Regions from separate parts of the Streptomyces sp. NPDC088730 genome, predicted to be linked through region 1. Evidence: riboswitches for the same ligand, from Rfam matches in the RefSeq annotation. Region 1 holds a riboswitch; the other holds the start of a gene.

The links. Region 1 has a riboswitch for cyclic di-AMP ahead of ACIP89_RS27735 (peptidoglycan DD-metalloendopeptidase family protein). Riboswitches for the same ligand answer to the same signal wherever they lie in the genome.
Region 2: another riboswitch for cyclic di-AMP. It lies ahead of ACIP89_RS15530 (transglycosylase family protein); the one in region 1 lies ahead of ACIP89_RS27735 (peptidoglycan DD-metalloendopeptidase family protein).

Annotation. Positions count from the first base shown of each region.
Region 1 is NZ_JBIVLK010000011.1:111,258-114,907, reverse strand. Features, by position in the region: gene ACIP89_RS27750 (helix-turn-helix domain-containing protein) at 1-586, shown strand, start outside; gene ACIP89_RS27745 (DUF6126 family protein) at 630-806, shown strand; gene ACIP89_RS27740 (tyrosine-protein phosphatase) at 832-1,644, opposite strand; cyclic di-AMP (ydaO/yuaA leader) riboswitch at 2,056-2,246, shown strand; gene ACIP89_RS27735 (peptidoglycan DD-metalloendopeptidase family protein) at 2,250-3,200, shown strand; gene ACIP89_RS27730 (SGNH/GDSL hydrolase family protein) at 3,396-3,650, shown strand, end outside.
Region 2 is NZ_JBIVLK010000004.1:94,725-98,374, forward strand. Features, by position in the region: gene eno (phosphopyruvate hydratase) at 1-220, opposite strand, end outside; gene ACIP89_RS15530 (transglycosylase family protein) at 528-1,271, opposite strand; cyclic di-AMP (ydaO/yuaA leader) riboswitch at 1,276-1,447, opposite strand; gene ACIP89_RS15535 (transglycosylase family protein) at 1,797-2,771, opposite strand; gene ACIP89_RS15540 (cytochrome P450) at 2,878-3,650, opposite strand, start outside.

The sequences.
Region 1 (3,650 bases):
GGCCGACGAGCTGCCCGGTGTCGCGCCACGCCTGCGCGACCTGCGCCGCGGCCGCGGGCTCACCCTGGAGACCGCCGCCCAGCGCGCCGGGCTCTCGCCCGCCCATCTGTCCCGGCTCGAAACGGGCCGCCGCCAGCCCTCGCTGCCGATGCTGCTCGGACTCGCCAGGATCTACGGTACGACGGTCTCCGAGCTGCTCGGCGAGATTCCCCCGGAACGTGACGCGATCGTCCGTGCCCGGAAGTTCGAGGGGGCGGAGGCCGACGGCTGGATGTACCAGCGGGCCGGCGGGTCCGGCCGGGCGATGCAGGCGCTGCGCGTCCGGGTGCCGTACGGCGCGCAGGGCGACCTGGTGCGCGTCCACCCCGGTGAGGAATGGCTCTACGTCCTGGCCGGGAATCTCCGGGTGACCCTCGGGGACACCGTGCACGACCTCGGCCCCGGCGACAGCGCGCACTTCGACTCGCTCACCCCGCACCGGATCGCGGCGCCGGAGCGCGAGGGCGCCGAGCTGCTCTTCGTTCACACCCTGCTGCAGAGCCCCGCCGCCGAGCTGTGCCTCGGCAGCGGGATCCACCGTCGCTGAGACGCCGTCCCGCCGGCCCGACCGGTCACCAGAGAGGACCGTCATGTCCGATTCCGAGAACTACGACCCGCTGACCCCGGCCAGGCGCAAGGAGCCCGACTCCCAGGAGCGCAAGATGCCGCGCGGGCTCGTCATCAGGCTGTTCGCCTACCTGGTGGCCGGGCACGTCGTCGCGGGCTTCCTCTACCTGCTGTTCGCGGTGGGTATGCACAACCAGTAGCCGGCGGCGCCCCCTCCGGGGTCCGTCAGGAGTCTTCGAGGAGCCGCTCGCGCAGCCGCTCCCGCGTACTGGGCGTGATCTTCAGCCCCTCGGAGAGGTAGCGGTCCGTGTCGCCCCAGGTCTCGTCGATGGTGGCGAAGGCCGCCGCGAGGTATTCGCTGTGGGCTCCGAAGAGCGGGCTGAGGAGCTCCATCACCTCGGGCGACATTCCGGCCGCGGAGGTGTCGCTGCGGCGCACCCGGTAGCGGCGGTGGGTGTCGTTGGACTTGAGGTAGTCGGCCTCGATCGTCTCGCGCCCGACGCCCACCGCGAGCAGCGAGATCGCGATGGAGAGCCCGGCCCGGTCCTTGCCCGCCGCGCAGTGCATCAGGGCCGGGACGCTGTCCTCGGCCAGGGCGTGCAGCACCTGGCTGTGCTCCGCGGTGCGGTCCAGGATGATCGAGCGGTAGGAGGCGACCATGCGGTCGGTCCCCTTGCCGCCGCCGAGGATTCCGCGCAGCTCGTCCATGTCGCCGTCGCGCACCATCCGCCAGAACTCGCTGCCGTCCGCCGGGTCGGTGAGCGGGATGTTCACATTGCGTACGCCGGGCAGCTCGACATCCGGTCCGTCCAGCTTGAGGTCGGCGGCGTTGCGGAAGTCGAAGACGGTGTGCAGGCCGAGGCCGCCGAGGAACGCCGTGTCCTCGGGCGTGGCGTCTGCCAGGTGACCACTGCGGAAGAGCCGCCCGTACCGCACCCTGCGGCCGTCGGAGGTGGGCAGTCCGCCCACGTCACGGAAGTTGCGGACCCCCGCCAGCTCGGGTTCCGTCGACGGGGTCTGCGGCAGCTGCTGCGTCACGGTCACTCCTGGGGGCTCTGCCGCCGACGCGTGTCGCCGACGGGTCCACTCCCGTGACGATACGACATCGGATACTCGGACAATCACCCCGGCGACGACCTTGGTCCTGCCCCTCGCGACGGCTCTCCGCGGGGCACCGGCGCGAACGATGAGCGCGACATGTCCGTATTGGGGCTTTTAGTCGAACATGCCCTGCTTATGCGGGAGATGGTCACCCGCTCGTGAGCGGGATCATATCCGTGACGGTGTGTGGCGGTGCTCCGGCTGGGTAATCCGGGCGCCAAGCGGAATGCCAAGATCCATAATCCACGGAGTGTGACCGGAATTCCGCGTCGAATTTCCGGTGCGGAATCCGGCGTGGAACCCGTGGCTTGTTTCCGCCGTCCTGGCTCGCTTACGTTCCATGTCAATCCGGATGGAACGCCTAATCCTGCCGCCGTCCGGAATTCCGCACCCACTCACCGTGTGGCAGGAGCGGGGGACCCAGGTAAGCCGCCGACCGGAGTGATCCGGCCGGCTCGGGGTGAAGTCGCGCCAGACGCAGCCGGGCATCTCCAGCCCGAACCCGACAGCTCACCTCGTAGGCGCCGGAGAGGAAATTCTTCATGCCCATCCCGGGTAAGCACCGCCGTCCCAAGTCCAGCACCATCGCCCGCGGCGTCGTCGTCGCGAGCGCCGGCGGAGCCGTCATCGCGCTTCCGCTGCTCGGCGCCACCGGTGCCAACGCCGCGGAGCAGGCCGCTCCCGCCACCGCGAAGTCGGCCGCCGCCACGCACGCCACCCCGGCCAAGCCGGTCGCGGACAAGCAGTCCGGCACCACGACGTACTCCGTGGTCTCCGGCGACTACCTGTCGAAGATCGCCGCAGAGCACAAGGTCAAGGGCGGCTGGGAGAAGCTGTACCAGGACAACCGCAAGGTCGTCGGCGACAACCCGAGCCTGATCCTCCCGGGCATGAAGCTGACCCTCGGCGGCAAGGCCTGGGGCCACGCCCCGGCCACCGGCTCGCACACCTCCGCGGGTGCCACCACCCCGTCGAAGGCCCCCTCGAAGGCTCCGGCCGAGACCGGGTCGAAGGCGCCCGCGGCCGCCGGCACCGCGTCCTCCTCCGGCACCCAGGCGTCCAACACGTCGGCGGAGCAGGGCAGCGCGTCCGGCTACGTCCACCCGGTCCCCGGCAACCACACCACCGCCTACCGCGCCTCCGGCGCCAGCTGGTCCAGCGGCAGCCACACCGGTATCGACTTCCCCGTCTCCACCGGCACCAGCGTGAAGGCGATCACCTCCGGCACCGTCGTCACCGCGGGCTGGGGCGGCGCGTACGGCAACGAGGTCGTCATCAAGCACGCCGACGGCCACTACTCGCAGTACGGCCACATGTCCTCGCTCTCCGTCTCGGCGGGCCAGACCGTGACCGCGGGCCAGCAGGTCGGCCTCTCCGGCGCCACCGGCAACGCCACCGGCCCGCACCTCCACTTCGAGGTCCGCACGGGCCCGGCGTACGGCTCTGACATCGACCCGATCGCCTACCTGGCGTCGCACGGGATCAACGTCTGATCCGGGCGGCAGCGGTCCGGTGACGGACCTGAGCAATGCAGAGGGGCGGTGCGCGGCGGCGCACCGCCCCTCTGCATTGGGGTGACCGTCCTTATTCCCCCTTTACCAAAACCTGACCGGGTGGTCTATCTCACCACCCGTCAAGCCCATATTACGGTCGCGTAGGTCACAATCGGCGGTGCAGGATATGCCCTTGTGGCAGACGATTCGAGAAACATCCGACAGGGCGTCATCAACCGGCAGGGCGCCATCGAGTCGTACGCGGCGATTGGCGACAGTTTCACCGAAGGAGTCGGTGACCCGGGCCCGAACGGGACATTCGTCGGCTGGGCCGACCGGTTCGCGGTAATCCTCGCGGACCAGCTCCCCGACCCGGAAACGGCGCAGGCCGGCACAGCCGCCGCGCACGGACACTTCCGGTACGCCAATCTCGCCGTACGAGGACGCCTC
Region 2 (3,650 bases), on a different contig from region 1:
GCTCGATCACGGCGAGGACCGCCTTCTCGACGCCCTTCCCGTGGTAGCGGTTGGGGTCACCGTCGCGAAGCTCAATGGCCTCGAACGCACCGGTGGAGGCTCCGGACGGAACGGCAGCACGGCCCGTGCTGCCGTCGTCGAGGCCAACCTCGACCTCGACCGTGGGGTTGCCCCGGGAGTCGAGGATTTCCCGGGCTACGACGACGTCGATGGACGGCACGAGGCATCTCCTTCTGGGATATGACGCAGGTGGTGCAGGGTCGCTTTGGCCTTGCGACAAGAGCCTAACCGGCTCGGCCGTATCAGTCGGCCGCCCGCCCGTCCCCTGGGACGAAAAAGGACCCAAGAGCGGTGATAGCGGGATGAAAGGCCAGAAATTTACTGACCAGTAACGACAACAGTTGAACGGTCGGCAGGCAATCCACCGGCCACCGGGCCGCCGGACGGGCGACCGACGGACCCCGGCCCGGCACGCGTGGGGGGAAGACGCGAACCGGGCCGGGGAGATCGGCGAGGAGAGTGCCGGACTACTTCACCAGGTGGAGCTGCTGACCCGGGAAGATCATGTCGGCGTCCTTGACGATGTCCTTGTTGAGCTTGAACAGCTTCTGCCAGCCGCCCTTGACCTTGTGCTCGGCCGCGATCTTGCTCAGCGAGTCGCCGGTGACGACCTTGTACTCGCCGTCACCCTTCTTGACCTTCTCGCCGGTCGGGGTGGTCACGGTCTTCTTCTCGGCCTCGGGGGCGGTCGAGCGGTCCGAGCGGTTGGTGGCCGGGGCCTCGGTGCGCTCGGCCTTCTTCGGCTCGGCCTGCTGCGCCGGAGCGGACTCCTGCTTGGGAGCGGCCTCCGCCTTGGGGGCGCTGGAGCCGGTGTCGACGCCCGGGTCGACACCGTCGTTGCTCAGGTTGCCGGCACCGGCGCAGGACCAGGCGCCCGGTCCCTGCATGTCGAGGAGCTTCTCGGCGACCGCGATCTGCTGGGCCTTGCTGGCCAGGTCGGCACGGGGCGCGTACTGCGTACCGCCGGCGGCGGCCCAGCTGGACTGCGAGAACTGCAGGCCGCCGTAGTAGCCGTTGCCGGTGTTGATGGACCAGTTGCCGCCGGACTCGCACTGGGCGACCGCGTCCCACGTGGAGACGGAGGCGGCGGAGGCGCCGGTGGCACCCATCAGGGGCACGGCGATGGCGGCACCGGTCACACCGGCGAGCGTGGCGATACGGACGGCCTTGGACGGGCGGCGGTGCTTGTTGCCCTTGCTGTTGAGCAGCATCGAGACTTCTCCTCACCGACGCCTGCGAGGTGAGCTGTCGGGTTCGGGCCAAGTGAGTTGCCCGGTCGCACGTCCTAGCGCACGACTTAACCCCAAGCCGGTCCTGATGCGTCTTGCGACGATCGGGCCCGGCACTTACCTGGGTCCCCCGCTCCTGCCTACGGCGCTTTACGCGTCTGTTCCCTTCGACCGACGGCAGGATTCGGCGTGACGGTCGACGGGGCCCGCGGTGCGAGCGGTTCTGACCGTAAACACACCCAACCCCTACATTCAAAGAAGGACATACCGGATAAACAGCCCTTAATTGCATAGGATTAACACCTGTTTGCGCAGGTCGGAGCGGATGCGGGAGGACCTCCCGGACAAGACGCGCCGGTTCACGCGAAGAGACCCATGTCTCACTTAGTCAAAAGTGGGACATAGGCCTCTTAAGTACCCCAGGTTCGAGGTGTCTTCAGCTGTTGATCAGACCGTTTTCACGGCGGCTTCCACGCCTGCTTCCACCACCGTCCGCGCCCGGCGGTCTCAGCCGGTCTTCACGCCGAGATCGAGGTGCTGGCCAGGGAGGATGAGGTCGGGGTCGGAGCCGACGGCCGCCTTGTTGGCCTCGTACAGCCCGGTCCAGCCGCCGGGCAGCTCCTGCGCGTCGGCGATCGCCCAGAGGCTGTCGCCGGGCCGGACGGTGTACGTGCCGTCGGCGGCCGGCGCGCCCGTGCCGCGTCCGTCCGCGTCCCCGCGCGAGGCGTGCCGACCCGCGTCCCGGCCGTCACCGGTCCGCTCCGGGGCCGGCGCGCCGCGGTGCCTGCCGCCCGCCTCCGCGGCCGGGGAGGACCCGTCCGGGCCGCCGGCCCGGTCACCCGCGCCGGAGGAGCCGGCCGCCGGGGGCGTGGCGTCCGGGGAGGCCGAGGCATCCGGCCCACCGCCCTTGCCCGCCGGGTCCGACGCGGCGTCGTCCGACGGGGTCTTCGCGGTGTCCCCGGCCGCGCCGTCCGCCGGGTCCGCGCTCTCCGACGGATCGGCCGTCGCGGCCGGGTCCGCACCCTCGGCCGGGTCCGCGCTCCCGGCCGGGTCCGCGGACGGGGTGGCGGCCGGATCGACGCCCGGGTCGACACCCGGCAGGGAGCCCTCCGGGGTGAGGCCGGAGATGACGGCGCAACTGGGCCACGCCTTCGGCCCCTGATCACCCAGCACCTTCTCCGCCACGGCGATCTGCTGCGAGCGGCTGGCGAGGTCCGCACGCGGGGCGTACGCCTCGCCGCCGTAGGACTTCCAGACCTCCTGCGAGAACTGCAGGCCGCCGTAGAAGCCGTTACCGAGGTCGGCACTCCACATGCCGCCGCTCTCGCACTCCGCGACCCGGTCCCAGGTCGAGGCGTCGGCGGCGTGCGCACCGGCCGCGCCGAGCAGCGGGATGGCGATGGCCGAGCCGGTCACGCCTGCGGCGACGATGATCGCGGGTGCCTGCCGAGGGCGACGGTGTCTGCCGTTCGCGGAGCCCATGGGAATGCCTTCCGTGTGACTGACGAGGTGACTGGTGAGTCGAACGGTGAACCTAGCGGGACTCGAACGTGTGTCACAAGTCGATGCAGCGGAGATCACGCCGAAGTCACAGAGTTGACAGAGTGTCACTTTGCTTGCCGGTGAACCCGGGGGTGAACTCCACCGGAAGCGTCCGCAGTCCGCGCATGATGAGCCCGCCGCGCCAGCGCAAATCGGCAGCTTCACCCGCAAGTCGCAGGTCCGGAAGGCGTTTCAGCAACGTGGCGAGCGCGGCCTGTCCCTCCAGCCGGGCGAGCGGTGCTCCCAGGCAGTAGTGGATGCCGTGCCCGTAGCCGAGGTGCTGGTTGTCACGCCGCGCGAGGTCCAGCGTGCCGGGAGCGTCGAACCGCTCGGGGTCCCGGTCCGCGGCGGCGAGCACCACGAGCACGGGGTCCCCCTCCGCGATCCGCTGCCCGCCGATCGTCAGCGCCTCGGTGGCGAAACGCCAGGTCGCCAGCTCCACCGGACCGTCGAACCGCAGCAGTTCCTCGACACCGGTGGCCAGCAGCTCCGTCTCGCCCGCCGCCAGGGAACGCTGGAGCCGTTCGCGCTGCTCCGGATGGCCCAGCAGGGTGTGGACGCCGTTGCCGATGAGGTTGACGGTCGTTTCGAAGCCCGCGAACAGGAGGATGAAGGCCATCGCGGCGGCCTCGTTCTCGGTCAGGTGCTCGCCGTCGTCACTCGCCCGGATCAGGCCCGAGATCAGGTCGTCCCCGGGGTTCTCGCGCTTGCGGTGGATGAGTTCGAGCAGATATCCGCGCATCTTCTTCACGGAACGTGCCACCCCGCCCCTGGGGCCGCCGCCGTGGCGGATCATCATGCCCGCCCAGTCCCGGAAGT